Regions from separate parts of the Rothia terrae genome, predicted to be linked through region 1. Evidence: predicted binding sites of a transcription regulator. Region 1 holds the regulator's gene; the other holds the start of a gene.
The links. Region 1 encodes LexA, which represses DNA repair genes until DNA is damaged. Its sites were predicted from a motif close to TCGAACANNTGTTCGA; they were not measured.
Positions count from the first base shown of each region.

Region 2: the regulator LexA is predicted to act here: its motif matches at 12,823-12,838, upstream of IDM49_RS08630 (LysM peptidoglycan-binding domain-containing protein).

Region 1 is NZ_CP061539.1:1,759,789-1,775,993, reverse strand. It holds gene IDM49_RS08160 (ATP-dependent DNA helicase) at 1-1,096, shown strand, start outside; gene IDM49_RS08155 (amino acid permease) at 1,493-2,953, shown strand; gene lexA (transcriptional repressor LexA) at 3,091-3,810, opposite strand; gene IDM49_RS08145 (LysM peptidoglycan-binding domain-containing protein) at 4,032-4,544, shown strand; gene IDM49_RS08140 (histidinol-phosphate transaminase) at 4,574-5,704, shown strand; gene hisB (imidazoleglycerol-phosphate dehydratase HisB) at 5,787-6,410, shown strand; gene hisH (imidazole glycerol phosphate synthase subunit HisH) at 6,414-7,094, shown strand; gene IDM49_RS08125 (hypothetical protein) at 7,095-7,262, shown strand; gene priA (bifunctional 1-(5-phosphoribosyl)-5-((5-phosphoribosylamino)methylideneamino)imidazole-4-carboxamide isomerase/phosphoribosylanthranilate isomerase PriA) at 7,296-8,033, shown strand; gene IDM49_RS08115 (SseB family protein) at 8,033-8,908, shown strand; gene IDM49_RS08110 (DUF1844 domain-containing protein) at 9,059-9,481, opposite strand; gene infC (translation initiation factor IF-3) at 9,815-10,468, shown strand; gene rpmI (50S ribosomal protein L35) at 10,663-10,857, shown strand; gene rplT (50S ribosomal protein L20) at 10,975-11,358, shown strand; gene IDM49_RS08090 (hypothetical protein) at 11,490-11,795, shown strand; gene IDM49_RS08085 (hypothetical protein) at 11,868-12,353, shown strand; gene IDM49_RS08080 (TrmH family RNA methyltransferase) at 12,453-13,382, shown strand; gene IDM49_RS08075 ((deoxy)nucleoside triphosphate pyrophosphohydrolase) at 13,391-13,819, shown strand; gene efeU (iron uptake transporter permease EfeU) at 13,975-14,793, shown strand; gene efeO (iron uptake system protein EfeO) at 14,822-16,000, shown strand; gene efeB (iron uptake transporter deferrochelatase/peroxidase subunit) at 16,038-16,205, shown strand, end outside.
Region 2 is NZ_CP061539.1:1,872,709-1,888,913, forward strand. It holds gene IDM49_RS08585 (GH25 family lysozyme) at 1-87, shown strand, start outside; gene metX (homoserine O-acetyltransferase MetX) at 148-1,404, opposite strand; gene IDM49_RS08595 (O-acetylhomoserine aminocarboxypropyltransferase/cysteine synthase family protein) at 1,450-2,796, opposite strand; SAM riboswitch class IV at 2,913-3,023, opposite strand; gene IDM49_RS08600 (S9 family peptidase) at 3,368-5,548, shown strand; gene IDM49_RS08605 (hypothetical protein) at 5,659-6,540, shown strand; gene IDM49_RS08610 (hypothetical protein) at 6,579-7,481, shown strand; gene gatB (Asp-tRNA(Asn)/Glu-tRNA(Gln) amidotransferase subunit GatB) at 8,360-9,865, opposite strand; gene gatA (Asp-tRNA(Asn)/Glu-tRNA(Gln) amidotransferase subunit GatA) at 9,871-11,454, opposite strand; gene gatC (Asp-tRNA(Asn)/Glu-tRNA(Gln) amidotransferase subunit GatC) at 11,462-11,758, opposite strand; gene IDM49_RS08630 (LysM peptidoglycan-binding domain-containing protein) at 11,964-12,692, opposite strand; gene ligA (NAD-dependent DNA ligase LigA) at 13,306-15,579, opposite strand; gene IDM49_RS08640 (PP2C family protein-serine/threonine phosphatase) at 15,613-16,205, opposite strand, start outside.

The DNA.
Region 1 (16,205 bases):
TGCCGCCTTGTTGCCGAAGGGACTGCCCGAACGTGTTGGGCATGCCATGAGCCAGGTTTTGGACGCTACACGCACGGCGCTGTCCGATACCAAGAGCGACGCTAAAGACTCCGATGCCGGCCGCCAGATGGCTCGCGCTAAGCTCACCGAGGTGATGGAGCTTGCCGAGCGCATGCTCAATGCCGATGAAAAGTACGAGGTTGTCTGGATCTCGCGTGTAGGTTCTTGGGAGCCAGGACGCGGATATGTGGCTGCTTCCGATACGGATCCTGCAACCTTACACGTCGCACCGCTGTCAGTAGCAGGCCGCCTGCGCGAAGGACTCTTCGAAGACCGCACCGTGGTGCTTACATCGGCTACCTTGACGGTGGGGGAGTCTTTCGATTCCGTCGCGGGGGCACTGGGGCTTCAAGGAACGGGCGCACCTCGCTGGGAGGCCGTGGACGTAGGTTCGCCTTTCGACTACCCCAAGCAGGGCGTCCTTTATCTTGCGTCTGACCTGCCCAAACCCGGACGCGGCGTGTCTGAAGAGCAACTTGAGCGCGTGCTAGAGCTGATTGAGGCTTCTCGTGGTGGTGCGCTTGGACTGTTTTCCTCGAAACGTGGGGCAGAGCTTGCTGCAGAATACGTACGTGAACGCACCAATCTCAATATTCTCGTGCAGGGAGAATCATCGTTGCGTGCGCTGGTCAAAGAATTTGGCGCAGACACGGATTCTTGCCTGTTTGGCACAATGAGCCTATGGCAAGGTGTCGATGTGCCTGGTGACTCATGCCGACTGGTCATTATGGACCGCATTCCTTTCCCTCGTCCTGATGATCCTCTGTCTGCCGCTCGTACACGCGCGGTGGCTGAGTCCGGCGGCAACGGATTCATGGCTGTTTCTGCCTACCACGCTGCGATTCGTATGGCGCAGGGAGCAGGACGTCTAGTGCGATCCGTCAACGACCGCGGTGTAGTTGCTGTTCTAGATTCGCGCATCGCCACTCAGCGGTACGGAAGCTACCTCGTGAAAGCTCTACCGCCTTTTTGGACGACCCAAAATAAGGACGTTACGGTCGGTGCTTTGGAGAGACTCGCTGCCAGCATTGACTAGGCTCTTTGCCGATCCTTGAAAACGTCTTGGTGTCGCGGGGCTGGTTTCTGAAAACCAGCCCCGCGATTTTTATTTCTCAACTGTAGAAACTTGAACATACATCGTCATCTTGTTTTTACGAGCATCAGCGTTGCATAGCAAACTCTGTCATTTCCTTCGCTGGATGCGGGTAATCATCGATAACCCCGCACAAAGGAAGGAAGAACCCCCGTTATTTTGTGCGGTTTCCATCCTTTCAGTTTTAAAAGGAAGTACCATTGGTATTAGTGTGCTTGAGAGCATAGTAAATCTATAATTTTCACTGGCGGATTTTATTCATAAAATCCAAACGTTCAGTAGCCTCAAGGTATTGAGCTTTCAACACCGTGAAATACACATCAATACAGGTGAATAGCAATGGCATCTAGCGCTCAAACTAAAGATATTTCTGAGCAAAAACTGGATCGCGGCCTGTCAAACCGTCATTTGCAAATGATTGCAATTGGCGGCGCGATTGGTACCGGTCTGTTCTTCGGCTCGGGTAAGCTCATCAGCCTTGTCGGCCCCTCGGTAATCTTTGTGTACATGATTATCGGGTTCGTGCTTTTCTTCGTGATGCGAGCACTCGGTGAGCTCCTGCTGTCCAACCTCAACTACAAAACCTTTGGCGATATCGCCAAAGACCTTATCGGTCCCTGGGCCGGCTTTTTCGTCTCATGGAACTACTGGTTCTCCTGGGTTGTTGCGTGTATCGCTGATATCGTAGCTATCACCGCCTACGCCCAGTATTTCAACCCCGATATTCCTGTCTGGTTACCGGCTTTGCTCACGGCTTCAGCGCTCTTAATTTTGAACCTTCAGCCGGTTAAATTCTTTGGCGAAACAGAGTTCTGGTTCGCAATTATCAAGGTCGTAGCGATTCTGGCGCTTATCGTTGTTGGTCTTTACCTGATCTTCAGCGGTCACCATAATCCCAACGGAACGACAGCTCAGGTATCTAACCTTTGGAACTACGGTGGATTTTTCCCCACCGGTCTGAGCGGCTTTATTCTGGGCTTCCAGATGGGTATTTTTGCCTTTATCGGTATTGAGCTGGTAGGTACCACAGCTGCTGAAACCGAAAACCCGCACCGAAACCTACCTAAGGCTATTAACTCCATCATCATGCGTATCTTGGTGTTCTACGTGGGTGCACTGAGCATCATTATGATGGTTACTCCCTGGGTAGACATCGATCCAGAACAGAGCCCCTTCACCTCCATGTTCGGCATGGTCGGATTCACCGGCGCAGCGTTTGTGGTCAACCTTGTGGTTCTGCTCTCTGCCGCGTCCAGCGCCAACTCCGGTGTTTATTCGGCTAGCCGTATGGCGTACTCGCTGGGACTTGACCGGCATGCGCCTAAACTTTTTGCACGCAAAAACAAGCGTCATGTGCCGTCTAATGCTGTTTTCTTCACCGCGGTTTTCGCATTCTTGTCGATCCCGTTGCTGCTAGCCGGTGATACCCTGGTTTCGGCATTCACCGTGATCTCATCTTTGTGCTCCACCTGCATCCTCTTTACTTGGGGTAGCATCGTGGTCAGCTACATCAACTACCATCGCAAGTTCCCTGAACGTCATGCGGCCTCGCAGTTCCGCATGCCACTTCCTAAAATCACTCCGTGGTTTATTCTTGCGTTCTTTGCCTTTATCGTTTTTGCACTGGCACTGGGCGAAGATACCCGTATCGCTTTGATTCTTATCCCGCTTTGGTTTGTTGTCCTCACCATTCTGTGGAAGATTACCAAAGCTAAATTGGAACGTGAGCACCTGCCTGTTACCGGCATGATCCCGATTCAGACCCCTGAAGAAATCGCTCGTAACTTCGAGAATAGATAACCCTGGTGCGGGGCATAGCGTTCATGCAGAATAGTGAAGGTTTGCCCGCCATTAAAATCAGGTAACACATAAAAGAGGCCGCCCCACCATATTCACGATGGTGGGGCGGCCTCTTTTGATGTGCAGATGCTTTTGCTCTAAAGGCTTCTGAGAACCGAAACTACCTTGCCCATGATAAGAGCGTGATCGCCGATAATGGGCTCATACTGGGTGTTTTGGGGCAGTAGCCAGGTATGACCATCGCGTTGGCGGAAAGTTTTGACAGTCGCTTCATCATCAAGAAGAGCCGCCACAATATCCCCGTTGTTAGCGGTGTGCTGCGAACGTACAACCACCCAGTCACCATCCATAATTGCTGCATCAACCATGGAATCACCTTTAACACGCAACATGAACAGCTCGCCGTTTCCAACAAGCTGTCGAGGTAGTGCCATGACATCCTCGATGTTTTGTTCCGCTGTAATGGGAGCACCCGCTGCGATGCGGCCCATCAAAGGAACCTGTGCAAGATCGTGAGAGGGCGGTTCGAAAGAGGGAATCTGCGGTAAAGCCACAAGGTCTGCGGTGGTCTCTTCAGCAGAATGCTCCGCATCGCCAAAATTGAGGACTTCAATAGCGCGGGGACGTTTTGAATCGCGACGGATATATCCCATCTGCTCCAAACGCGAGAGCTGATGAGTGACAGAAGAAAGCGATGCTAGACCAACGAGATCTCCGATTTCGCGCATTGACGGCGGATAACCGCGTTCATCAATGGCGGTGGAAATGGCGGTCAAAATTTTCTGTTGGCGAGCGGTGAGGGGCTTAGCACCGCGAGGACGCTTACCCTGCGGAGTATCTGGCGTGCTGTAACTCACTGGTTGCTCGTTTCTGTAGTCCTTATTTTGTCAGTCCCCAGTGTTTGACTAGTGCTCACTGGTGTCTTAGTTCTATCAGCCTATGGCACTTTTATTCGAAAACCAAACATTTGTTCTAATTTTTCTCGACTATGTTCGAATTTTCTGATAGAACATATATACGAAGTTCGAACAAAGTTTCGAATATTTGGTTTCCTGTTCAGTAAGAAGGAGTTCCGATAGTGAGTACTGTAGTTATCCCGCGTCCTGTCCGCCCCGGCACGGCTTTTTCGCGTGCTAACGCTGTGGTTCGTCCGCAACGGGTAGAGAGCGCACCGCTTCCTTCTGCTCAGCTTCGAGTGATCAAGCCTGCGCGGCAGCTTCCTCAGCCTGTTCGAAACCAACGAGATTTAAACCCGAGCGTCGCGCCGGCTGCCCGGACATCTCGTCGAGGCCGCCTACTTTCTATGCTCAAGGGACTTTCTTTCATGACTCTAGGTGCCCTCATCGTCCTAGTCGGTGCATCCTTTATCGCCCCTCAGGATGCCCAAGCTGGTTCAAGCCCGGTTGATTCATCATCAGTGGGTCGTACAGTGACTGTTGATGCTGGTCAAACCCTTTGGGATGTTGCGCGAGAAGTGAGCCCCGAATCGGATCCTCGTGATGTGGTGAATCTGATTATCGACGTCAATAATCTTTCCAGCACTACTTTGCATACTGGTCAGAATCTGGAAATCCCCGTAATGAATGGTTAGTACGTCGTAGTTGTGATTAGACTGGCAGTGTGAGTGAAGCATTACAAGCACTTGAGAACCTGCCTATTCGCGACGACTTGCGTGGTCGCTCACCGTATGGCGCGCCCATGATTGATGTTCCTATTACGCTGAACGTCAATGAGAATACGCACCCGATGCCCGATGAGGTGGTAGAAGCCATCGGTGCTGAAATCGGTAAAGTTGCCCACCGACTCAATCGTTACCCCGACCGTGAATTCGTTGAGTTGCGTCAAGAACTCGCAGAGTTTTTAGGACACGGGCTCACAGCTGACAATGTATGGGCTGCTAACGGCTCAAATGAAGTACTTCAGCAACTTTTCCAAGTCTTTGGCGGGCCAGGGCGAAGCGTCATGAGCTTTGTGCCTACCTATTCCATGTACCCGCTTTTGGCTGATGGTACCAATACCGAATTTATCGCCGGAGAGCGTGCGGCGGACTTTACCCTCACCGCAGAGTCTGCGGTTGCTCAAGTTATCAAGCATCGCCCTCATATTGTGGTGCTGTGTTCGCCGAACAATCCCACCGGCACCGCTCTGGAAAAAGAAGTTATCGAGCGGGTTTACTCAGCGGTCGAAGAACTTGATGGCATTCTCATCGTTGATGAAGCCTACGCCGAGTTTGCGCAAGATCCAGAGCAGACAGCTCTGACGCTGTTACCTGGACGCAATCGTTTGGTGGTTAGTCGCACCATGAGTAAAGCGTTTGCATTTGCTGGTGTGCGACTGGGCTATTTCGCGGCGCACCCTGCCATTGCGGATGCGGTTCGACTGGTTCGTTTGCCCTATCATCTGTCATCGGTCACACAGGCAACAGCTTTGGCGGCTTTGCGTCATCGTACGCAACTGTTAGCAAACGTTGAGGATATTAAGGATGCGAGAAACCGCATCGTGACTAGGCTCCGTGAGCTGGGACTTAAGCCTGCTGAATCTGATTCTAATTTTGTATTTTTCTCGGGGCTGCAGGATGAGAAGGAGGCCTGGGAGTATTTGCTGGCAGACGGTATTTTAGTTCGAGATAACGGTATTGCCGGGCATTTAAGAGTGACGGCAGGTACACAAGAAGAAACCACAGCTTTCTTGCAATCTTTGGAGAATTATTTGGTGAGCACCGGCGCTTACCTGCCTGCATCTGATCACTAGAGCCGCCATACAGTTCTGTGAGAAAAACCGTTTCGCTTCATGCTCTGAAAATCTAGACCACCTCGTTAAGGACGCTAACCACATGACTCAATCTTCAACAGATTTTGGCTCTCGTACTGCCAAAATTGAACGTACTACCAGTGAATCCAGTGTCAGCGTAGAGATCAACCTGAATGGCACCGGTGCATCGAACATCGATACCTCTGTGCCGTTTTACGATCACATGCTGACGGCCCTTTCCAAGCACTCTCTGATTGATATGAACATTAAGTGCACGGGTGATACTCACATTGATGTACACCATACGGTGGAGGACACCGCGATTGTTCTGGGCGAGGCTCTCAAGCAGGCTTTAGGTGATAAAAAGGGTATCCGCCGTTTTGGTCAGGCGACCGTTCCCCTTGATGAAGCTCTTGCTTCGGCTGTTGTGGATATCTCAGGGCGTCCGTATCTGGTGCATGGTGGTGAGCCTGAAGGGTTTGAGTTCCATCAAATCGGCGGTCATTTCACGGGATCGATGGTGCGCCATCTATTTGAAGCGTTCGCGTATCATGCGGGAATCTGCCTGCATATCAAGGTGTTGGGCGGACGCGATCCGCACCATATTGCGGAGGCAGAATTCAAAGCATTGGCGCGTGCTCTGCGAGAAGCCGTAGAATCGGATCCCCGACATAATGATATTCCTTCGACTAAGGGTGCATTGTAAATAATGACTAATACCAGTAAACCTACCGTTACCGTTTTGGACTATGGCGCGGGCAACGTGCGTTCTGTGGTGCGTGCACTTGAAGCGGCTGGCGCTCGCGTTGTTTTATCGCGTAGAGAAAAAGATGTGCTGGGTGCTGATGGTTTGGTTGTTCCCGGTGTTGGAGCTTTTAAGGCTGTGATGGACGGTCTGAAAGAGGTCGATGCTCCGCGTATGATTGGACGCCGCGTGGCTGGCGGGCGTCCGGTGCTGGGCATCTGTGTTGGGCTACAGATTTTCTTTGATAAGGGCGTGGAACACGGTGTTAAAGCTGCCGGTATGGGGGAGTGGCCCGGTGTTGTTGAGCGACTGAAAGCAGATGTTGTTCCACATATGGGGTGGAACACTATTTCAGCTCCTGAAGGCTCGGTTCTCTTTCACGGGATTGAGAATGAGCGTTTTTACTTTGTGCATTCTTATGCTGTTCAAGAATGGAACTTCGATCAGAACAACGAGTCGATGGTTCCTCCTCAAGTGACGTGGTCTGACCACGGTGGTCCTTTTATTGCTGCGGTTGAAAATGGTCCGTTGAGTGCAACCCAGTTCCATCCTGAAAAGTCAGCGGAGGCTGGTTTGCAGCTGTTGCGCAACTGGATTGGTTCTTTGCCTGTGACCGGTCGCCTGGACGAGAGTGAAGGAGAATAAATGGATCCCACAGTATCCGGTCTGATTTTGATGACTTTTGGAGCGTTCTTGGTGGGCGGTGGCTATTCCTTTCGCAAGCAGGGGCTGCCTCTTATCGCTCAGATTGTTTTGTTGATTCTTGGGTTAGCTGCTTTTGCCTACGGCGGTTACGTGCTTTTCGCGTACTAAATCAGGCAGCGAGTGAAGAGAGAAGGTTTTTCGATGGCTAAAAAATATTTGGAACTGTTGCCTGCAGTAGATGTTGCAAACGGTCAGGCAGTGCGTTTGGTTCAGGGCGAAGCTGGGTCTGAGACCGGTTATGGCGACCCCGTGGAGGCTGCCCTGGCTTGGCAGGAAGCCGGCGCCGAATGGCTGCACCTTGTCGATTTGGATGCGGCGTTTGGGCGCGGCGACAACATCGAAGTCTTGAAGGGCGTTGCTGAGAAGCTGGATATCAAGATTGAGATGTCCGGTGGCATTCGTGATGACGAGTCGCTGGCTCGTGCGTTGAGCTTGAACCCCGCTCGCATCAATTTGGGTACCGCTGCTTTGGAAGATCCCGAGTGGACGCGTCGTGTCATCGCTGAGCACGGCGACGTTATCGCTGTGGGGTTGGATGTTCGTGGAACCACGCTCGCGGCCCGCGGATGGACTAAAGAAGGCGGCGACTTGTGGGAGGTACTTGATCGTCTTGAGGATGATGGGTGCGCTCGCTATGTCGTTACGGATGTTACGAAGGACGGCACGTTGCAGGGCCCAAATCTTGATCTTCTGCGCGATGTTGCCCGCCGCACTGATAAGCCGGTTGTCGCATCCGGCGGTATTTCTCAATTAGATGATATTCGTGCTTTGCGTGAGCTGGTGGGCGAGGGCGTAGAAGGAGCCATTATGGGTAAGGCTCTGTACGCCGGTAAGTTCACCTTGGAGGAAGCTCTTAAGGTTGCGGGACGTCCTGAATAATGGCTGAGCACTCGCACGAACACCATAGCAAGCGTGAGCTTCCCGCTCATATTCAAGCTCAGTTGGCAAGTGCCGGTAGAGAAACTGATACCGGTGGTCAGCCGTGGTCTGGGCGAAACTTAGGGGAGGGCACGTCTCATACGCATCAGTATCCGACTGATACCGGTGAAACTGAACAGAAGCTTGCGCGTGTGCTTGAGATGTTTTCACACGGTGAAGCTGGAGAAGAAGATGTTGTTCAGGCTCTGCGGGGTACGCGCGTGTTTGCGCCGGTTGTTGCGCAACTTTCTCAGGCGCATATCACTGATGAAGGTTTGGTTTCAGATAAGGAGTCGGACATGGCGTTGGTGAGCATCCAGGCTCCTGACGGGCGCAAGGCTCTTCCTCTTTTCACTGATGTTGATGCACTGACGCAGTGGCACCCTCAGGCTCGTCCTGTGGCGGCTGATATCCGCAAGACGTCTTTGAGTGCTGTGGAAGACGAGAATCAGCTGATGGTTGTAAATCCTGGTCAAGACGTGACTTTTGTGGTGCGTCGACCAGCTGTTTGGGCGCTGGCAAAGGATGAGCCGTGGGTTCCTTCCTATAAGGATGATGCGGTTGCTCATGAGCTCACCCGCATCGGGGCTCAATTGCCTGCCGTGGTGGCGGTTCGCGCTTCGCGCGGTCAGGGAGTTAATACTGTCCATGCGTCCGGACGCGAGTTGGATGGTGGCGGCCACGGTCCAGAGCTCAAAATTACGCTGGTTTTGCGTCCTGCCCTGACGCGTGAGGAGCTCAACGCGACGGTGCAGGGTTTTCAGCAACTTCTCGCTGCTTCAACGGTGGTCTCTGAAAAGGTCGACTCTGTGCATGTAGCCTTGGCTTCGGCTTAGCTGTAGCCTTAGCGAGTCTAAAACCTTCTCGGATGACGCGTGAGGGCGGGTACTTCTTCACTGAAGTACCCGCCCTCATTTGTTTGACAGCGTATCTAGCATCGGCCGCCGTCTTACCGTGCATTCCGTGGCGGATGCGTCAGCCACCTCTTAGTAAACGGGGCCGGTGAATTTTTCGCCCGGTCCCTGTCCGGGGGCGTCGGGAATCTGGGATGCTTCTTTGAATGCAAGCTGGAGGGTGCGTAGACCATCGCGCAAGGGGGCTGCGTGCTGTGATCCGATTTCGGGAGCTGCTGCGGTGACAAAACCTGCAAGTGCGGTGATGAGTTTGCGGGCTTCATCAAGGTCTTTGAGTTCCTGCGCATTTTCTTCAGCTGCTAGACCGCACTTGACTGCTGCAGCGCTCATCAGATGTACAGCGGCGGTTGTGATGATCTCGACTGCAGGTACTTCGGCGATATCACGCATCTGTGCGTTTACTGCATCAATTTCTTCCTGCGAAGGGTCGTACCCGTTGGATGCTTCAGCGGAGGTCTCTTCAAAACGGAAGGTGTTGTTTTCTTCGTTAGCCATGTCATAAGAATCTCACATCTGTGAGGTGAGCTGAAATCTACCGTCCTAAACCGCAGGGATATCGTCATATTCACACCGGAATATCGCGGTAAACCTTGTCTTAAAAATTATCCCCGTGTAAAGTAGTGTCAAGTTTGCAAGCGGAAGTTCGCTTCCCACCTGCATCGGTCGTATGGCTGACAGGTATTACAGAGATAGGTCCTTTCGCGGATTATCATCTGTACTCAAAGGAGTATTTGAGCCTTCGCTTGCGTATGCAACGAAGGCTTTTTTCGTTTGTATAACAATCTTAAAATTGAGGGTTTCACCCCCATCTAGTACAGGAGCTTTGTCATTAGCGATCCCCGTATCAATGAAAGAATCCGTGTTCCGGAAGTACGACTTGTCGGACCGGGCGGCGAACAGGTAGGCATCGTTCGCGTTGAAGATGCACTGCGTCTGGCGCGCGAATCGGATCTTGACTTGGTTGAAGTTGCACCGAACGCTAAGCCGCCGGTGTGTAAACTCATGGACTTCGGTAAGTACAAGTACGAAGCTGCTGTCAAGGCACGTGAATCCCGCAAGAAGCAGGTTAACTCTGCTTTGAAGGAAATTCGTTTCCGCCTCAAGATTGACACCCATGACTATGAAACCAAGGTTGGGCACGCTCGTCGTTTCCTCAACGGCGGTGACAAAGTCAAGGCTATGATTCAGTTCCGTGGTCGTGAACAGCAGCGCCCCGAGATGGGTGTGCGCCTGCTTGAGCGTATGGCTGCAGATTTGGCCGAGGTTAGCACCATAGAGTCTAACCCCCGAGTTGACGGCCGTAACATGGTGATGGTTCTGGCACCGCTTCGCGGTAAGGCAGAAGCTCGCCGTGACTCTAACAAGAACTCAGGCGGACGCAAGGGTCGTGAACGCGTCGACACCACCACTGCAACCCCTGTATCCAATTCTTTGGCAGATGCAATGCCCGAGGAATTGAAGGCACAGGCTTCAGCAGAATAAAGAACTGAATGTCAATGCGTGACTGAACGGTGAACCCCACCGGGAAGCACACGCAGGCTGCTAGAGGCCACTCCATTGGATCTCGATAAGCCAAACCTTTCGAGGTGGCATTGTGCAAACAATTGCTACAGACACAAGTTTCTTGCGCTCGTTTTAGGCGGACGCAAGGCGAAACGTAAAGGAGAACGGCAGACATGCCGAAGCAGAAGACCCACTCTGGTGCTAAGAAGCGCTTCAAGCTCACCGGTACTGGCAAGGTAAAGCGCCAGCAGGCAAACCGCCGCCACTACCTGGAGCACAAGTCCTCACGTCTGACCCGTCGTCTGGCATCTGACCAGATCGTAACCGGTGGTCAGGCTAAGGTCATCAAGAAGATGCTGAACAAGTAAGGTTCACCCTTCTTTTCACCGCTTGTGCCCTGTTGGGCTGATAGAACTTTTTAGAACTCGCTCCTGCTACCGGCGTTAGTTTTTGCTGGTAGGGGACATAAGACGAAGGAGACACACGTGGCACGTGTGAAGCGCGCGGTTAACGCGCACAAGAAGCGTCGCGTCGTATTGGATCGCGCATCAGGTTACCGTGGCCAGCGTTCACGCCTTTACCGTAAGGCTAAGGAACAGGTCACTCACTCACTGGTATACAGCTACGATCACCGTCGCAAGAAGAAGGGCGACTTCCGTCGTCTCTGGATTCAGCGCATCAACGCAGCTGCTCGCGCAGAGGGTCTGACCTACAACCGTTTCATCCAGGGTCTGAAGGCTGCTGAGGTTGAGGTTGACCGTCGTATGCTCGCTGAGCTCGCTGTTAACGATTCAGCTGCTTTCTCAGCTCTCGTTAAGATTGCTAAGGATAACCTGCCTGAGGACACCTCAGCTCCCAAAGTTGCGTAAGTTTTAGCTTTTTAGCGTTTGAAAATGCCGCTCACTGTCAGGTGGGCGGCATTTTTGCTCTTAAAAAACTTCTCAGGCTGAGTCGAACAATCAGATATGATGAGGTAAACCACTCCTGATGAAGAGGCACAATGGAGCAAGCAACCAATGGGCAGAGAATAGACTGGCCAGAATATAAAAAGTTAAAAATTGCCATTATTGTTTGGGTTATCCTGCTTGCTATCGTTGCTCTGGCCTTTCATATCTGGCATTTTTCTACCCGGGGTGCGGTGGAAAGCAAGAAGTGTTCGGTGTATTTCGTTGAAACACGAGAAGAAGATAACTTCTGGACCGTTGATCTTTCCACCCTTGAGTGTGGGAAGCTCCATCTGCGGGAGCAGATATCATCTGAGCAGGTTTCATTTTATGAATCGCGTAGGGCAAGAGATAGAAGTTGAGGTTTTCCCTCTTCAAAGAGAAGAAATTCCGGGGACGCCTTTTAAAGAAAATTCCGTGAAAAAGGTGGAACTGTGAAAATTTTATTTGAGCCTTTGGGTTTTCGCATTGTACCGGATGATTACGTTGAACCTGATGTCTCTCCTTTGATGCTCTATCTCTGGTCAGGCTTTGTTGCCATGGTATTTATCTGCGTGCCTACTGGCTATCTAGCTATCCAGCGTTATAGTGCTGAGCATACTGACACCTACATAACCTGCACTCTCAAGGACGCTAGTGTTTCTGAACGTGCTGAGCGGGCTGAAAGAAATGAAGCTCGGGTGGTTTTTAAAACCGAAGGTTGCACTACCTTTATCTATGAAGGATTCAACTTTGATCTTTGTCCTCGTGACTTAGAATCAAAGCTGAAATCATACAGCGGTCAGCAGATTATGTTTCGGCAGAGCCCTTTCTACTGGTTGCCTACGCAGAGTCATGAGACTGATCAGTTTGCGGTTGGTGATTTAGATTTTCGAACGTGGAACATTCACCAGTTACGGTCTAATACGTGCTCGTCGTAGCCTTTATGAGCAGTTGATACTTGAGACTGCACGCCAAGCCTTTTTCCCGCTAGTCGTTGAGCGGTACAGCATTTTGGCATTCGTGAGACAATGAAGGCTATGGATTTTAAAGAACGCCTGTGCACCCCCGTCATGATGGAAAACCCTCACGCTGATCGCGTGAAGGATATCGCTAAGCTCGCTACCCGTAGCGTCCGCACTAAGAAGAAGCAATTTTTGGTGGAGGGACCTCAGGCTGTGCGTGAGGCGCTGAAAGCTCACCTTGAGAACCCAGTCTTGGACGCGGTCTATATTACCGAGGCGGCGTTTGAACGTCACGATGACATTGCTGAGCTGATGGAAGAGGTCCACGGAACACCGACCCCTGAAGCTGGACGCAAGGTGTTTATGCGTATGGTGACCGATGAGGTTCTGGATGCCATGGCTGGGGCTGTGACTCCTCAGGGCGTTCTTGCGGTTTCATTTATGTTAGATAAAACCCCTGCCGATATTTGGGGTGCAGACGCTATCAACCCCCACCTTGTTGCTGTCTTGGCACGCGTCCAGGACCCGGGTAACGCAGGCACTATTATTCGAACTGCCGATGCCGCCGGTGCCGATCTTGTGGTTCTGTCTAAAGGTACCGTTGATGTCTATAACCCTAAGGTGGTTCGATCAACAGCGGGATCAATTTTCCACGTACCCATGATTTCAGGCGTTGAGCTCGAAGAATTTGCCGAGGACGCTAAAGCCCAAGGCATTGGTGTTCTGGCAGCTGATGGCTACGGCAAGGTTAACCTCAACGACCTTGAGGATGCGGCTGCGGCAAAGCGTCTTGACGTTGAGTTGGAGAATAAGCCGAAGTACGATCTATCCCGTAAGACCATGTGGCTGTTCGGTAATGAGGCTCAGGGGCTGAGTCCTGAAGAAAAGCGTCTGGCGAATACGCGAGTTGCTGTGCCGGTGCACGGTAGCGCTGAGTCCTTGAATGTGAGTATCGCCGCGGCCGTTTGTCTGTACGCGTCTGCTCGTGCGATTCATGAGGCTTGAGGTGTTCGATGTCCAAGCAGTTTGACGTTCAGGTAGTGGGTGCCGCCATCCTGGATTCTCTAGAGAATCCCACCAAAATCTTGTTAAGCCAGCGAAGTGGTCCTGAATCTTTGCGCGGAAAATGGGAGTTTCCCGGTGGCAAAGTGGAGGCGGGGGAGACCTGCCAAGAGGCGCTTGTGCGTGAACTTGTCGAAGAACTCGGTATTGAGACAAAGCTCAGCGTAGAAATCCCCGGACCTTTTGAGCAGGGGTGGCAACTGACTGAACGCCACGCCATGCGAGTGTGGTGTGCTGAGATTTCAGCGGGAGAGCCACGAGCGCTTGAAAGGCAACTCGCAGTGCAGTGGTTTGATGTGGCTGAGACTTTGAAGGAAATCGACTGGATTCCTGCAGATTTTCCTATTGTTGAGGCCCTTTTAGCGACCATTCAGAGATAAAAAATAGTGATATGGCGGCGTCTAGCGTGGACGTCGCCATTTTTTCGTTAAGTAATAAATAATTTGAACATACAAATTTTTCGTATTACCCACCCCTGAGAGTAACATTAGTCTTGCCTAAATAACTTCTAAGTCTCATTTAAGTAAGGTTTACGGTGCTACAAAATTTCTTGATTGGCTTGCGCGAAGGGCTTGAAGCAGCTCTCGTCGTAGGCATTTTGCTTGCCTACGTGCGTAAGACCAACCGTCACCACCTTGTACCTAAAATCTGGGCTGGCGTTGGTTTCGCAGTGCTCGTCTCACTTGGGTTTGGCGCGCTTCTGACCTTCGGGCCGCAGGGCCTCACCTTCGAAGCTCAAGAAGCAATCGGTGGCTCACTGTCCATTATCGCCGTTGGTTTTGTTACCTGGATGATTTTCTGGATGGCAAGCAACGCGCGACATCTATCGTCCGAACTCGGCCAAAAAATTGATGCGGTACAGACCAGCACATGGTCTGTGATTGTCTTGGCTGCTCTATCTGTTGGACGCGAGGGGCTAGAAACTGCGCTCTTCTTATGGGCAGCTACTAAGGCCAGTGGCCAAGGAATCAGCGTGGCTCTGATGGGTGCTCTTGCCGGTATCGCGGTGGCAATCGTCCTTGCTTGGTTACTGATGAAGGGCGTTCTCAAGCTGAACCTCTCAACCTTCTTCACCTGGACAGGTGCCTTCCTGATTTTTGTTGCCGCGGGCGTCCTCGCTTACGGTGTCCATGACCTGCAAGAGGCTGGCCTCTTACCCGGCCTGCACAATCTTGCGTTTGATGTCTCGCATATTATTGCACCCACCTCAGTGACAGGAACCTTGCTGAAGGGCATCTTTAACTTCTCGCCCGCGACCACTTGGGCTCAGGCTATTGTATGGGTGCTTTACGTAGCAATCGCCCTTTTCTTCTTTATCGCTGCTCAGCGTAGAAACACCCGCGCGCGCCGCTAATTCACTCACATTCAATCGAAAGAAAACCATGACATCTCATCGTATTCTCAGCACTTTCGCAATCACCTCTTTGGCAGCAATGACGCTGGCAGGGTGCACTCCTAATAATCCAGCTTCAGGTTTCGACGGCTCGATCAAGGTTTCGTCAACCGAGAGCGAATGCAAGGTGTCCGCCACCGAAATTAAAGCCGGTAACACAGTGTTTAACGTGACCAACGATGGCTCACAGGTTACCGAGTTCTACATTCTGGCAGAGGACGGTCTGCGCATCATTTCAGAAGTTGAAAACATCGGGCCAGGCATTACTCGCGATCTGACAGTCACCCTGTCCGAGGGCAACTACAAGACCGCGTGTAAGCCGGGTATGGTTGGCGATGGCATCCGCGGTGATCTCACGGTTACGGCTAACCCCGATGCACAAGAAGTCTCAGCCGACGAGCAAAAACTCCGCGAAGACGCACAGACCCAGTACGCTGCGTACACCAAGGATCAGATTGATCAGTTGGTTACTGCCACCGAATCTTTTGCCGAAGCCTACAAATCAGGTGACGATGATGCTGCTCGTGAACAGTACGCACCTGCACGACTGCACTTTGAACGAGTAGAACCGGTGGCGGAGTCATTCGGGGATCTCGACCCCGCACTGGATGCGCGTGAAGCTGACCTTGAAGAAGGTCAGGAATGGACGGGGTGGCATCGCATCGAAAAGGATTTGTGGCAGCCTACCGCTGAAGAAAATGACGGCAAAAAGTACACGCCGTTGACCGACGCTGAGCGCGCAGAAGTAGCTGACAAGCTCGTTGAAGATACCAAGAGTCTCCAAGAGAAATCTCGCGACCTGGCCTTGACCGTTGACCAGATTGGCAACGGTGCGAAGGGACTTCTCGATGAGGTCGCAGCAAGTAAGGTAACCGGTGAAGAAGAAATCTGGTCGCACACCGATCTGTCAGACTTCCAAGGAAACATCGACGGCGCTAAGGTCGCATACGACGTTCTCAAACCCATCGCAGAAAAGAAGGACGCCGAGCTAACTAAGGACCTCGACAAGAAATTTGCTGATGTTCAGCAGCTTCTTGACCAGCACTCAACTGACGGCACATTTGTCAGCTACGAAGAGCTCTCTGAAGACCAAGTACGCGAGCTTTCAGACGCAATCGATTCGTTGAGCGAACCCCTTTCTAAACTCACCGGAACAGTCGTCAGCTAAATTTCATCACCCACTTACCCCCGCGACAGGAGCACCCATGCCCACCAATAATCAACCGCGTTTTACTCGCCGCGCCGCGCTCGGTGGTGCAGGTGCTGCTGTTGCGGCGGCATCGGCGGCCGGCGCAGGCTACTGGGCAGGACGTCCAGCCCCAGCCCAGGCCGCTGATGATTCTCACGCCTTTTACGGAGAGCACCAAAGCGGT
Region 2 (16,205 bases), 110 kb from region 1:
GGCGCAGACGGTAAAACTCACCTGAAGTTCACTTCCGGTGCTGAGCTTACCTGGACTGAAGCCCAGGGCGTGCGTCACGTGAAGTAATACGGCCACACATTAAATACGTCAGGACGCGGGGTGCTATAGGCACCCCGCGTCCCTTTGTTAAGAGCTGAATGAGAAAACCTTAGGCGGCGTTTTTACGTCTTCAGTGGTCTGTTGTTCTTTCTGAAAAGATTCTTGGTCTTCTTGATCACCCAGAGCCAGACGCAGAATTTTTTCAACCTGCTGAGTCTCAATCAAGAATCCATCGTGGCCAGAGGGCGAATGAATCACATAGGGCTCAACGGGCTGCGGCACCGCATCGGCAAGAATCAACGAGTCGCTGGGAGTGAAGAGCCTATCTGAATCTACGTAGGCAATCAGCCAGTGGCACCGTGTCTCAGCGAGCGCGTCTTTCAGACTGCCGCGACCGCGTGCAACATCGTGGCTCATCATTGCCTCGTTGATGGTGAGGTAAGAGTTGGCATCGAACCGTTGGGTAATTTTGTGTCCGTGGTGGTCAAGGTAGCTTTCTACCTGGTACCTGCCTCGCGGGCCAGGACCGGGCGCGAAAGGGTCCTCTTCTGGCTGTGACTCTCTACCAAAGCGAAAATCAAGTTCGGCAGCTGAACGGTAGGTGGTGTGAGCGACGCGTCGCGCCAGGCCAAGCCCGGTTTCGGGGGCCTTGCCTTCGTAGTAGTCTCCGCCGTTGAAGTCTGGGTCTTGGCGAATCGCAAGGTTTTGGATGTGCCCCCATGCCAAGACATCGGCGGTGGCGCTCGGTGCCGAGGCGATGACGGCGCATCCGCGGACGCGTTCGGGAAAGCAGGCCGCCCATTCCAGCGAGCGCGTTCCACCGAGGGAAGCTCCAATCACGTATTTGAAGGAGCCGATTCCCAGCTGGTCTGCAAGGAGGGATTCCGCGCGAACAGTGTCGCGAATGGTCAGGCGGGGAAAACGCGATCCCCACGGCTTGCGTTTTGCATCTACGGATGCCGGTGCAGGGGTTGCCGGACCGGTTGAGCCGTAGCATCCGCCTAAGATATTGGGCGAAACGACGAAGTACCTGTCGGTATCAATCACGGAACCGGGGCCTACAATTCCCTCCCACCAGCCTGGTGCCTCAGCATAGGCGCGCGTCGCCGCGTCCGCACTGTCACTGACGTTCCCGCGAGAAATATGAGTATCGCCGGTCAAGGCGTGAAGAATCAAAATCGCGTTGGAAGCGTCTTTATTGAGAGCACCCCAGGTTTCATAGGCAAGCGTGGCCTCGGGTAGCACTTCACCGGATTCTAGGTGAACATCGCCGATATCGGCGTAGCGCAACACCCCGTTGAGTGGTTCAACGGTTGTGGTTTTGGCGTGGGAGTGGATCGTCAATTTTCGCTCCTTTGCGTGGTGACGGTGTTGCGCTACGAGAGCTCGCTAGCTGATTGCTGAGAAGCCTAGTTCGAGGTCGGCGATGATGTCATCGATATTTTCGATACCCACTGAGAGTCGGATGAAGGCGGGGTTGATTCCGATTGCTTCGAGTTCTTCGACAGTTGACTGTGAGTGGGTGGTGGATGCCGGGTGCACAGCGAGCGAGCGCACATCGCCGATGTTGACCAGTAGCGAGTGCAGGGAAAGCGCGTTGACGAAGCTTTGCGCGGTGGGGGCATCCGCGTCCTTGAGGGTGAAGCCCAGAACAGCGCCGGGTCCATTGGGAATGTACTTCTGCGCCAGTTCGTAATAGGGCGATGATTCTAGGCCTGCCCAGGTTACTGATTCAACGCGGGGATGCGCTTCGAGGAATTCGGCGACCTTGCGTGCATTTTCGATGTGGCGTTCGATGCGAAGCGACAGGGTCTCAATACCGATAGCGATGTTGAAGGCGTTGGTCGGTGAGATGGATGAACCAAGATCGCGCAGCAGACCAACGCGCGCTTTGATGATGTACGAGACGTTGGCGCCGAATGCTGAATCCGGGCCGAGGTCGCGGGCGTACACCAGTCCGCCGTAGCCTTCGTCGGGGGTGTTGAACAGCGGGTACTTTTCAGGATCCTTGCTGTAGTCGAAGTTGCCGGAGTCAACAATAACGCCACCTACAGAGGTGCCGTGACCGCCTAAGTACTTGGTGGCGGAGTGGACGACGACGTCCGCACCCCATTCGATGGGACGCAAGAGGTAGGGGGTGGGAATGGTGTTATCGACGATGAGGGGTACACCTGCCTCGTGAGCTACACCGGCGACTCCTTCGATATCAAAAACATCACCGCGCGGGTTGGGCAGGGTCTCACCGAAGAATGCCTTGGTGTTCGGGCGTACCGAGGCTTTCCACTGGTCAAGGTCGCGGGGGTCTTCAACGAAGGTGGTTTCTATGCCGAAGTTTTTCAGAGTGTACTTGAGCAGGTTGTATGAGCCACCGTAGAGAGAGGGGGACGCGACAATGTGGTCACCTGCACCGGCTACGTTGATGATTGAGTAGGTTGTTGCGGCCTGCCCCGATGAGAGCAGGAGTGCGTCCACACCGCCTTCAAGCGAAGCGATGCGCTTTTCAACAGCTTCTTGGGTGGGGTTGTTCAAACGGGTGTAGATGGGGCCCAGTTCAGCGAGCGCAAAACGATCTGCTGCTTGCTTTGAGTCTTTGAAGACGAAGGATGTGGTTTGGTAAATAGGTAGCGCGCGTGCACCGGTTGCCGGGTCTGGCTCCTGCCCTGCGTGAATCTGGCGTGTTTCGAACTTCCAGCCGGCGGGGTTTGAGGGGGTAGGTACTGCAGCGTTGTCTGCCATGATGGTGAGCTCCCATAAAGTTACGTGATACGTCAATAATCTTTGTGTGGGGGCTACATGCCAGAGCATTCGGTGAGAACCGAAAAAGTTGGTGCACTGAATTGTTCTGTGCATCCAGCCCGCGCTTGCGTGAGGATATTTTTCACGCCAGGTCTTCACCCAGGGCACCCCACCGCGGTGAGGGTTGCCGGCCAGCTAGCTGGGGCTTAGTGCTGGCTCTCATGACCTGCCTCTATGTTTTCGCACGACGGTGTGGAGGGTCAAGAAACGCGTCTAAGTTTCTTAATGTGTAATCGTTACGTGTTGTGTTACGCAGTGTGAAAAACGTTCGACATATAAGCGAGCAGATATAGTTGTATATACAAACGTTGAAGTTCTAGGTTTTTCTCATTCACGCTTCACAGCCCACCAATAACTACTGATGAAGCCGGATGCGACGCGATAGTGAGGGCGCTACTCTCCAGACTGTTGCGCTTGTCCCTTGCAAGAGCTAATCCTCGTTATCCTGTAGTAGTACAGTCAACAATCAATACTGCTCACCGAACCAATGAAGTAGAGGTGCTACACCACCATGTCAGCTCCCCAGCCACCGCAGACTAAGAGGCTTTCAAGCGTCCGCTCGTATCATGGTGACTCGTTCACAGACTCGTATGAGTGGCTTCGCGATAAAGAAAACCCTGAAGTTATTGATTACCTCACCGCCGAAAACACGTTTACCGAACGTATAACGGCGGGTCAGCAGCCTTTACGCGACACTATTTTTGAGGAAATTAAAGAGCGCACGCTAGAGACTGATTTGTCTGTGCCGCAACGGAAAGGCAACTTCTGGTATTACTCGCGGTCGGTTGAAGGTAAGCAGTACCCCGTAATGTGCCGGGTTCCCGCCCAAACCGATGGCACTGACAGCGAGAACTTCACTCCGCCGACGGTTGAGCCCGGCACGCCTGTAGACCATGAAACCGTGCTACTAGATTGCAACGAGTTCGCTAAAGATTTACCGTTCTTCTCTCTGGGTTCTTTTAGCCCCGCTGAGGACGGCTCGCTCCTTGCTTTTTCGGTGGATGCCAGTGGCGATGAACGCTTTACCCAGCACTTCTATAATTGCGAAACTCAGCAACTCCTCGATGAGACAATCGATAATGTTTTTGCCGGTTCTTTCCTCGCGCCTGATGCAACTTCGCTGATTTATACCGTAGCCGATGACTCATGGCGTCCTTACCAGATACGCCGCCACGTGCTGGGCACGTCAGCGGATAACGATGCCGTTCTCTTCAATGAGCCCGACGTTACGATGTGGCTCGGTGCTGAAATTTCAGCTGATAAGTCGGCCCTTCTTATTGATTCCGGAAACAGTGAATTCTCCGAGATTTACGTTGTTCCCTTCGCTGAACTTGATACCTTCCATGAGGCTGCGACCCCTGTGATTGCTCGTGCTCAGAAAGTGCAGTACAGCGTTGAGCCCGTCACGCTTGATAGCCAAAAATACCTGTTGATTTGCCACAACTTTGAGGCAGTCAATTCGGAGCTTGTTCTAGCGCCTTACCCTGAATCCGAAGATTTCGACTCTTACCGCGCGCTGTGGAAGCCCGTCATGAAACATCGTGAGGATGTCCGAATTGAGGGGGCTACCCTCAGTGCAACTCATCTTGTGGTTTCAGCTCGCGCGAATACAACCAGCCGACTATTTTTCAGTCCGCTGTCTCAGCTTCGCGAACTGGCAATCAATGATCACCAGCTGGTGTTCAGTGAGCCAGCCGGGTTTGACGATGAGCTCTACACCTGCTCGCTCACAAGCGCCAGTGCAGATTCACCGGTCGTACGCTTCAGCTACGAAGCCTGGGTAACCCCCACCCGCGTCTACGATTTCTTTCCCGCAACCGATCAGCTGCTTTTGCGTAAAGAAACGCCGGTTCTCGGGGACTTTTCAACCGACAACTACACCGCATACCGCCTCTGGGCATCCGCTGAAGATGGTACGCGCATCCCGCTTTCTATCATGCACCGCGCAGACCTAGACATGACAGCCCCCCACCCTGTTCTGCAGTACGGGTACGGTTCTTACGAAGCCTCGATGGATCCTGTCTTTGGCATAGCCCGCCTATCCCTCCTAGACCGCGGCGTTATCTTCGTGGTGGCTCACATTCGCGGCGGCGGAGAACTCGGCAGAAACTGGTATCTCAAGGGCAAAAAGCTCCACAAGAAAAATACCTTCACCGACTTCGTGGCAACCACAGATTTCTTAGCTAGCCAAGAATGGGTTGACGAAAAACGAATCGCGATAATGGGCGGTTCAGCAGGTGGCCTGCTCATCGGCGCGACGCTGAACCTTGCACCCGAAAAATACTGCGCGGCAGTGGCACAGGTTCCTTTCGTAGACGCCCTCACCACCATTTTGGATCCCGAATTACCTCTCTCCGCCCTTGAATGGGAAGAATGGGGTAATCCCATAGAGTCATCCGAGGTCTACGAATACATGAAGTCGTACACTCCCTACGAAAACATTCGCCCGGTGGTTTATCCGCCCATTGCTGCAGTTACCAGCTTGAACGATACCCGCGTCTTCTACGTAGAGCCGGCTAAATGGGTAGCTCAGCTGCGCCACACCATTGACAAAAATTCCGCCACTCCCCTTCTTAAAATTGAGATGGACGGCGGCCATGGCGGAGGCTCCGGCAGGTACACCCGCTGGCGCGATATCGCCTGGGACTACGCTTTTATTCTCACCCACATGGGCATTCCCACTGCTGGCTAAGGAGTACTAAAATTCAGCACCTGTCATCGGAGCCAAAGTCAACGCTACCTGGCGTCATTCTGCAATCCTTACTCTCACGTTCGCCCTACCGCGAGAAGTGGGGGCCGTTCGTGCAACGACGCCGAGGCGACGGTATTAATCAGCGCGCCGTAGCTGCCTTCATGGCGGCAGAACTCAGCGATAGAACAGGGGTTGAGTACGATCCTGTTCAGCTTAAAAATAGGATTGCGCGAGCACTCAAAGGTGATGTCTTTACCGACGAAACTGCCGGGCTCTTTAGCTTCGCTTTTGATTTTTCATATAAGGATTCGCAAGAATTACGCCGCGCAATCGCAACAAGCTATCTCAACCAGCGCACCCACAAAGAGTTACGCAGTGCCGCCCCCATAGTGGCACACGAAAAGGACCATATCTCACTGGCCACAACATTTGTTTCTTATATCGATGATGATGGCTTTTTGACTTGTTTTGAGGTCACTCAAACGATTCAGATTGATGTTGATGAGACCCAATACATTTCCCCACTTTTTGAGGGTGCCGACTTAGAAAGCATCACCGTGTTATTCGGCGGTGAACTTGTTGACTTAGCTGATTCTGATGAAGAAACCTTCAACGAGTACAACAGGGTGTGGAAGCTCAAGATTAAGCTTCCGCGCGTCTTTACCAAAGGCGAGATTCACCAGTTCAAGTATCGTTGCGATCTCAATGAGGGCGTGGACGATCTTATCCCACTACCTGTAGCCGAAGGAGAGAAGCAGAAGTACATTGACCAGGTAACGTTTGGCCCCTTCGGTGCGCCGTACTATAACCTGACGATGATTCTGCGCTGCGATAAGACCCCTCAGAACATGACTCTGAATGTGTGGACGTCTCCCGATAATCGTGAGACGCTGATTTCCGAACCTGTCGAAGAGAATTCCAAGATTTTTACCGCATCCTACCCGGTGCTCTACAAAACATCGTTCGGTTACGCTTGGGAAGTTTCTCCATAAATCTTTGCCACCCCTCCCCTGTAAGAAAGTAGACAGTGGTGCTATCCCCCGATATTTCGCTTTTGCTCAACACCAACGTCCAAGTGTCGTCGATGGTGCTCACCAGCACACAATTGCGCCAGGCAATTGCGCAACCGTCGGCACGAAAAATCTTGTCCCAGTACTACCCGGCAAATACTCGCATTGAAGAGAACGACCTCAGCGTTCGTGCTATCTCGCGAGCTATTGCTGAGAGTCAGCAACGGCTCTACGGTGTGAACGTATCTCCTACCAAGTACAAGGACCGAGTGCGCCGGGCTATCGCGGGGCAAAGCCTTACGCCTGATACCGTGCACTTGTTTGCCGATGCTTTCGAGTTTGATGATGAGACAGTTAATCAGCTTCTCTCTCAGCTCAGCCATGAAAATGCGCTGTCTTCTACCGCGCTGACCTACCTCCACGAGTTCCCACAGGCATCCGTCAACCACGCCTTCTTGGATATTTCTCCTACAGGACGCGGCACCACAGAGCTTTCTATTAACTGCACTATTTCAGCGCTGGAATTAGGAAGTAGCTCGTTCATTCTTTTCGTACCGTTTACTGTGGGCGAGGCTTACAAGGTGCAGGGGTGCACGGCAACTCGTGTGAGTGCTGAAGGGCAGTGGCTCTTTGAACTTGATGAGCCGCTTGCGCCACTTTCGAACGCTTTACTGACTATGTGCTTTGAGGTTGATACGGAACAAGAGGGCGGTAGCCACTTAATGCTGTTGCCCTTTTGGGGTAAATACAACGCTATTGCGATTCGTGTGAACTCCGGATCAGACACCGGTGAAGTAGCTATTGAAACTCAGGGAATGGGCGCTACAGAATCGGTTCAGATTTCTGACGGTGTGTGCAATAGTGGCGTATATTCCAGATACTTTCCCGCGGTTGAAAATGAAACTCTGAAGATATTTTGGTAAACCACCGGTGGAATAAAAAGTAATCTTCTTTTCATTTTTAAAATATATTTTGAACTAAAAGAAACTTAAGAATAACTATAATATTTGTTATAGTAATAACGCTTCTCAGTACGCTTCTCATAAATACCGCTGCGAGTAGACAAAACACCGCTTCATCATGCGCTCCACCGGTACAAGTCAACTCTTCAGGTCCTTACATAATTCCGGATACCCAACAGTAAAAAAGCTGCTCTTAGCCCTCGCTATAAAGGCTGCGACATAAGCGCGACGCGTCCCACTTTAGACTTTTTACATAAGCAGTGATTGCCATACTCTCAATCATTGCTTAGATAAAGCATCGAACACAGGTTCTGATGAGATTAAAAATTCAATACGAGCTTTACGTCGTTATCGAACACAAAACCCCAATTATTATTCGAGGCGACACCGAAGATCCGGCACGCAAGAACCCCATCTGACAGTGCTGCTAGCTATTGATTCCACACTCATTAGTTCGATGCGTTATAAAGTGCCCACCCCTGGCACATCCCCCACACATTATGCATATTGGGTATCGAGTGAAGCCCGAGATGCTAATAACAAAATGGTTAGCTGATTGTTCGTAGCCTAGCTAATCTTATATAGACCGGCGGACCCCAAACGTCGATTTATATATGAACTCCTTGCCGGAGCTGTACTCGCCGGCAAGGAGTTCTTTGTTTAAGAACCGTGTTTTTAAGAGCCCTCTTCACCAGGAATGTTCAGGGGCAGGTGTAGCCGGGTTAGGTCTTTCTTGACAGACCTCGCCCTTCCCATAGCCCGCAAGAAGGCATACAAATGGCGGCCGCCGGGTCTTGTTAATTCCCAGCGGCCGCCACCTCAAGCGTTAGCTACGAAAATTAGCCTTCAACGCCCAGCTTTTCAAGAATCAGCTCACGGACGCGTGCAGCATCTGCCTGGCCGCGAGTTGCCTTCATGACCTGGCCAACGATAGCACCAGCAGCCTGAACCTTGCCCGCGCGAATCTTGTCCGCGACGTCGGGCATCGCGGCAAGGGCCTCGTCAATGGCAGTGTTCAGTGCGCCGTCGTCAGAGACCACGGCAAGGTTACGCTTCTCAACAATTTCAGCGGGTTCCCCTTCGCCGTCAACCACAAAACCGAGAACCTGGCGGGCAATCTTGTCGTTGATCTTCTTCGCTTCAATCAGCTTGTTAAGTTCAACAACGATCTGAGGCGTAGCACCGGTTTCGGTGAGCTCAACTTCGCGGTCCTTTGCGATGCGAGCGATTTCGCCCATCCACCATTTGCGAGCCACTGATGCGGGTGCACCGGCGGCCACGGTTTCTTCGATAGCGTCCATAGCACCGGCATTGACAACGTCGCGGAACTCTTCATCTGAGAAGCCCCAGTCGGTCTTCAAACGCTTGCGACGCTCTGAAGGAGGTTCAGGCAATTCTGAGCGCAGACGTTCAATCCATGCCTCGTCAGTGACTACGGGAACGAGATCAGGCTCAGGGAAGTAACGGTAGTCGTCAGCATCTGACTTAGGACGACCAGCGGTAGTTTCGCGGGTATCCTCGTGCCACATACGGGTTTCCTGAACGATCTTCTGACCCGATTCCAGTACAGCTGCGTGACGCTGAATTTCGTAGCGAACAGCGCGTTCCACCGAACGCAGTGAGTTCACGTTCTTGGTTTCAGTACGGGTACCGAACTCGGTGGTGCCCTTGGGCATGAGCGAAACGTTAGCGTCGCAACGCACGTTACCGCGCTCCATACGAGCGTCCGAGATGCCAAGGTTCTTCACGATTTCGCGAATAGCGGCAACGTAGGCACGAGCCAGCTCAGGTGCGCGCTCCCCTGCCCCCACGATGGGACGGGTAACGATTTCGACCAGCGGAACGCCCGCGCGGTTGTAGTCAACCAGTGAGAACTCAGCGCCCTGAATACGACCCGATGAGCCGCCCATGTGAGTCAGCTTGCCAGCGTCCTCTTCCATGTGCGCACGCTCAATATCGATGGTGAAGACGGTGCCGTCCTCAAGCTCGATATCAATCGAACCGTTAGCAGCGATAGGCTCATCGAACTGTGAGGTCTGGAAGTTCTTGGGAGTATCCGGGTAGAAGTAGTTCTTACGCGCAAAGTGCGAAACCGGAGCGATTTCACAGCCCAAAGCCAAACCGAGCTTGATGGATGATTCAACAGCTTTGCCGTTGACCACGGGAAGCACACCGGGCAGGCCCAAGGACACCGGGGTGATGTTGGTGTTCGGGGTGTTACCAAAGCCGTTGGGAGCAGCGTCGAACATCTTGGTTGCGGTGTTGAGCTCTACGTGCACCTCGAAGCCAAGTACCGGATCGTACTTTTCCATGGCTTCTTCAAATGACAAAATTTCGTCAGACATGTACCTTACGCTCCAAAATCGAAGTCACGGATAAGTTCAAGAGTGTCAGGCATCTGCTCGTGCAGGGGTGCACCCCACTGTAATTCAAGCAGAGCCTCGAGTCCTGCACCAACGCGGTACAGGCGAGCGTCCTCATGTGCCGGCGCAGTGAACTGAATACCAACGGGCAGGCTGTCTTCATCTGCAAGACCAGCAGGCAGTGAGATCGACGGAACGCCAGCCAGGTTGGTGGGCACAGTTGCGATATCACCCTTGTACAGTGCCATGGGGTCGCCCTTTGACTCTGCCCCCAGCTTGAAAGCCGTGGTGGGAGCGGTGGGTGATACCAGAACGTCAGCTACTTCAAATGCTTTTGCGTAGTCACGCTGGATGAGGGTACGGACCTTCTGAGCTGAGCCGTAGTACGCATCGTAGTAGCCTGCACTCAAAGCGTAGGTACCCAGAATGATGCGGCGCTTAGCTTCGTCACCAAAACCAGCAGCGCGGGTAGCACTCATGACGCGCTCGATGGTGATCGGGCCTTCTTCAGGAAGCACACGCAGACCAAAGCGAACACCGTCGTACTTGGCAAGGTTTGAAGAAACCTCAGAAGACATAATCAGGTAGTAGGCGCCGATAGCTTCTTTCACAGACGGCAGTGAAACCTCAACGATTTCAGCGCCAGCATTCTTGAGAAGCTCCAGAGACTCGTTGAAACGGTTGAGCACGCCTTCTTGGAAACCTTCGCCTGAAAGCTCCTTGATAACGCCAACGCGCAGACCCTTGAGACCGCCTTCTGCGGCGCCCTCGCGAGCAGCATCAACGAAGTTGCCTACCGGGCGGTTCTGTGAGGTGGAATCCAAAGGATCGTGACCTGCAACAGCCTCGTGCAACAGTGCGGTGTCCATGACGGTACGCGCACAGGGTCCCACCTGATCAAGCGAAGATGCCATAGCGATGACACCGTAGCGAGAAATTGAGCCGTAGGTAGGCTTCACGCCGACGCTACCGGTCACCGCAGCGGGCTGACGGATTGAGCCACCGGTGTCAGTACCCAACGCCAAAGGCGCCTGGTAACCAGCAACAGCTACAGCAGAGCCGCCGCCGGAGCCACCGGGAATACGATCAAGCGACCAGGGGTTGCGGGTAACGCCGAAAGCTGAGTGCTCGGTGGTTGAACCCATCGCGAATTCATCGAGGTTAGTCTTACCCAGAATCGGCATGCGAGCTTCGCGAACCTTCTGAGTGACGGTACCATCGTAAGGGCTCATCCACCCTTCGAGCATACGTGATGCTGCGGTGGTGGGCTGACCCTTGGTCACAATCAAGTCTTTAATAGCAATCGGAACACCGGCAAGAGCAGGAAGTTCCTTACCCTCTGCGCGATCCTCATCAACACCACGAGCTACTTCCAACGCCTCTTCAGCGTTCAGGTGCAAGAAAGCGTTCAGACCGCTTTTGCCCGCTGCACGGTTTTCAGCGTCAAGAGGCTGACCGTCGGTAGCAATAATGTGATCAATATGAGCCTGAGTAATCTCAACCGAGGTAAGCTCACCGGACTCCATCTTTGCAACTAGCTCAGCTGCGGAGAGTTTAATAATGTCAGTCATTTTATCCCTAGCCTTCATCCAGAATTGCAGGAACCTTGAACTTGCCGTCTTCTGCATCCGGAGCGCCGTCCAACGCTTCTTCAGCAGTCAAGGTGTTGCCAACGACGTCTTCGCGGAAAACATTCTGCAAAGGAAGCGGGTGGCTGGTTGCAGGAATATCGTCTGAGACGGCGTCCGATACCGATTTCACAGACTCAACAATGATCTCAAGCTCTGATGCCAAAGCTGTAAGTTCATCGTCTTTCATTTCAATGCGAGCCAGTTCCGCAAGGTGCGCAACTGTCTCACGTGTAATGGCAGACATAAATTCTCCGTACACTCGTTTGATTTTCTCTACCCAAGTTTAGCCGCCGCCGCTTGATTCTCCCACTCTGGACGTCAGCCACCGGCGCAAAGGTGAGTTTTTCAACTAATCCCCGCGCAGGACGCTTCCTAGCGGGCATATAAAAAGGTTCCCGTGCTCATAGAGCACGGGAACCTCAAAAACTATATAAAGCTACTCTCAAAGATTAGAGAGCGGGCAGGGTCAGAACCTGGCCAACCTCGATTACATCGGGGTTAGGGATGATGTCAGCGTTTGCTGCTGCCAGTGCTTCCCAGCCATTGTAGCCGTGTGCGTAAGCGATTTCTGACAGGGTGTCACCTGCAACTACGGTGTAGGTGTTAGCAACGGGTGCTACTGCTACGGGAGCAACAGGAGCAGCTGCAATAGGTGCCTCAGCAACAGGTGCTTCTTCAACTACGGGAGCTGCAGGAGCTTCAACAACGGGTGCTTCTTCAACTACGGGAGCTGCAGGAGCTTCAACAACGGGTGCTTCTTCAACTACGGGAGCAGCAGGAGCTTCCTGTACAGGAGCAACTGACTCTGCCTGTGCCTGAACGTTAGGTGCACCAGCTGCATCAGCAGCGGTCAAGCCCAGTGATGTTGAGCAAGCGGGCCATGCGCCCCAGCCCTGACCAGCCAATACGTTTTCAGCAACGCGAATCTGCTCAGCCTTTGAAGCAGCGGTAGGTGAACCGGTGCCACCGAATGCTGCCCAAGTTGAAGGGGTGAACTGCAGACCGCCTGAGAAGCCGTTACCGGTGCTGATGCCCCAGTTGCCACCGGACTCGCACTGTGCCAGTGCGTCCCAGGTCTGCTCTGATGCTGCGTTAGCGGGGGTCAGTGATGCTGCAACTGCTGCGCCACCGAATGCCAGTACGAGTGCTGAACGACGAATGTTGGAAGTAGTCTTCACAATGCTCCATAGAAGGCCACCTTGCGCTCGTTCCATCCCTGGACGTCTTCACGCTGTCGTCTACCTTATAAAGTTTAGGTTTCATGTGTTTAGGTTCTGCCCTGTAGACGACATCAGGTGTGCGGCAAAACCCAGCATGCGTTCGAAGTTTTCCTGCTTCGAACTCTCCCTATCAAAAGGGAGCGGATTTCTCGTTGATAACGATACTGTAACGATTTTCGTTTTGCCAACCTCTTTTTGAGACAAAACCGTGAACCTTGTTCCACCTCACAGACTTTAAGGTTGTCTAAATTTCTGGTATTTTCCGCGCGATTACCATCACAGGTGTTTTCCTTAAAGCGCGGGAACACGCGTTACCCCGGGGTGTTTTTGTTATCAAATCGTGACCAAAAGATGTATGAGAAACACCCGATTCCACCCGGCTGTCGATCGCGAAAAAAAATTTTAAATATTTTTCGCAAGCACGTCTCAGGCGGTCAATTTTCCTCGATTTTTAAGGCAGGATGCGGTGTTGCGCATCACTACACACACCGCATCGCCCTTAATTATTCAGCATCTTATCCCCCGCCTATGGGGACAAATTACGTGACATTAACCCACGTAACTTCGCTTTTTATGACGCAGAGCCGGTCGAAAGTAACTGCTCAAACCCGGCTTCATCCAAGATTTTGACACCCAGCTGTTCGGCTTTTCCAAGCTTAGAACCAGCCGAGGCACCGGCTACCACGTAGTCCGTTTTCTTTGAGACTGAACCGGATGCTTTACCGCCTCGAACGATAATCGCTTCTTTGGCAGAATCACGTGTGAAGTTCTCGAGTGTACCGGTCACCACCACCGTCAGCCCCTCCAACGTACGTTCGATGGAGGCGTCTCGCTCATCTTCCATGCGAACCCCGGCAGCTGCCCAGCGCTCTACAATCTCACGGTGCCACGGCACCGTAAACCACTCGGTAATAGAGTCAGCAATAATCTGCCCTACCCCGTCAACGGCTGCCAGTCGCTCTACGCTCGCCTCGCGAATTGCGTCCATAGAACCAAATTCGGTTGCCAAAGCGCGCGCAGCGGTAGGCCCCACGTGCCTGATAGAAAGTGCGACCAGGACGCGCCACAGCGGTTGCTGCTTAGCTTTTTCAAGCTGTTCGAAGAGCTTTTCAGTATTGCGAGAAGGGGCGGACGGCTTTTTAGCCGTACCTCGCGTATAGAAGTAAGGAACACGCTCGGTCTTACCCGTAGCAACTCCCTTCACTTTCTTCTCTCGCTCAATGCGAACGTCCGCCAGGTCCTCAGGCTTGAGATCAAAGAGGAAAGCCTCGCTCGTCAGAGGCGCGGTACCAGGCTCAGCAGGAGCCGTTAAAGCACGCGCTGCTTCTTCGCCCAGCGCCTCGATATCCAGTGCTCCACGCGAACCAATATGATAGATGCGCCCCATGAGCTGAGCTGGACACGATTTAGCGTTCAAGCATCGAATATCGATATCGCCTTCTTTAGCTGGAGCCAGCGGCTCACCGCACGAGGGACATTCCGTGGGCATCACGAATTCTCGCTCAGTGCCATCGCGCAAAGCCACCACAGGTCCAACGATTTCAGGAATCACATCGCCAGCTTTACGAAGCACGACGGTATCACCAATCAGAACACCCTTAGCCTTCACAACGTCCTGATTATGCAAGGTCGCCATCGACACCGTAGAACCAGCGACCTTCGTCGGTTGCATCATACCAAACGGCGTTACTCGGCCGGTGCGTCCAACGCTCACCAAAATATCGAGCAGCTTAGTGTTCACCTCTTCAGGCGGGTACTTGTACGCCGCCGCCCAACGCGGCACGCGAGAAGTATAACCCAGCTGACTCTGCGTCCTAAAATCATCGACTTTGATCACAATGCCGTCAATCTCGTGCACCAGATCGTGCCTGTGCTCACCAAAGTGAGCAATGAACTCAAAAATCTCTTCTGACGTATCGAGCAACTTCGTATACGGGCTCACCGGCAGACCCCAGGCTTCGAGCTGATCGTACACCTCAGACTGTGCCGCGAGGTCTAACCCCGGGTGAATACCAATACCGTGCACAAACATACTCAGAGGCCTAGACGCTGTCACCGCCGCATCCTTCTGACGCAACGAACCAGCGGCAGCGTTACGAGGGTTAGCAAAAGGAGCCTTGCCCTCTTCTACGATGCGTTCATTCAGCGCCTTAAAATCAGCGGATGAAATAAAGATTTCACCGCGCACCTCAAGCTCTTCAGGGTGGTTCTCCCCCGCCAACTGAGTGGGGATAGTTTTAATAGTCAGCACATTGTGGGTAACGTCCTCACCGGTATAGCCGTCACCGCGAGTAGCCGCACGCACCAGCTTTCCATTGCGGTAATAGAGGTTAATCGCCAAACCATCAATCTTGAGCTCGGTCAGCCACCGCGTCTTCTCACCCGCAATACGACGCGCGTTCTCACCGGTTTTCGCCAGCCAAGCTTCGAGCTCCTCAAGAGAGAAGATATCCTCGAGCGAGTACATCCGAGAAATATGTTGCACCGGCGCAAAAGCCGCAGATGCCTCGCCACCTACCTCCTGAGTAGGCGAATCATTAGCCACCAGCTCAGGGTGCAGTGCCTCAAACTCTTCAAGTTCTTTAAACAGGGCGTCATACGCCGCATCCGAAATGGTCGGAGCATCGTTCACGTAGTACTCGGTACGAGCATTACGCACACGATCAGCCAAATCGTCGTAGCGTTCCTTGAGCTCCTCGCTGACGCTCGGTCCCTCAACTTTTTCTCGATCGGTAATGTTCTCGACGGTATCTGCGGGATCAATAGCCACGGTAACCTCTTTTCCTGTTCTTCTCTCACTATTGTGCCCTATGGACGCGGTGAGAATAGAAAAATGGCCGGGCATTGCGGCGTGCCCGGCCATTCACAAAACGTGTTCTTACTGCTCGTGAGACAGCTCGCGCTCCGAAACAATCTGGGGATCATCAGGGGTAGCGGTGTGAGTCACGGTGTACTCGTTGGCGTCTTCTACAATCTGGTGAGACTCGGTGGCTGTTAGAGCCTTCAGTTCAGCAGCACGTCGGTTAGCTTCTTCTTCGGTAATCGCATCGGCAACCACCACAGAGATGTTGTCGCGTCCACCGGCTCGCAAAGCAGCGGTCTGCAGAACATCTGCGGCGTCTTGCGGGTGCTCAACGGTGGCCAGCACGCGCGCCATGTAGTTGTGTGAGAGTTCCCCCGAAAGACCGTCGGAGCACATCATGAGTCGGTCGCCAGGCTTAGCCGGAATAACCCAGAAGTCGGGTTCCCAGTAATTGCCGGTTCCCAAAGCGCGAGTAATCACGTTACGACGCGGGTGGGTCAGGGCTTCGAGCGCGGTAATCTGGCCGGTGTCAACCAGGTACTGAACCTCGGAATGATCAACAGTAATCTGCTCTAGACCTACGCCCTCGAGTTCGCCGGAGAGCGAGAGAGAGTCCGCTGTCTTTTCGAGGTCTTCACCGCGCACCAGGCGATAAGTGCGAGAGTCGC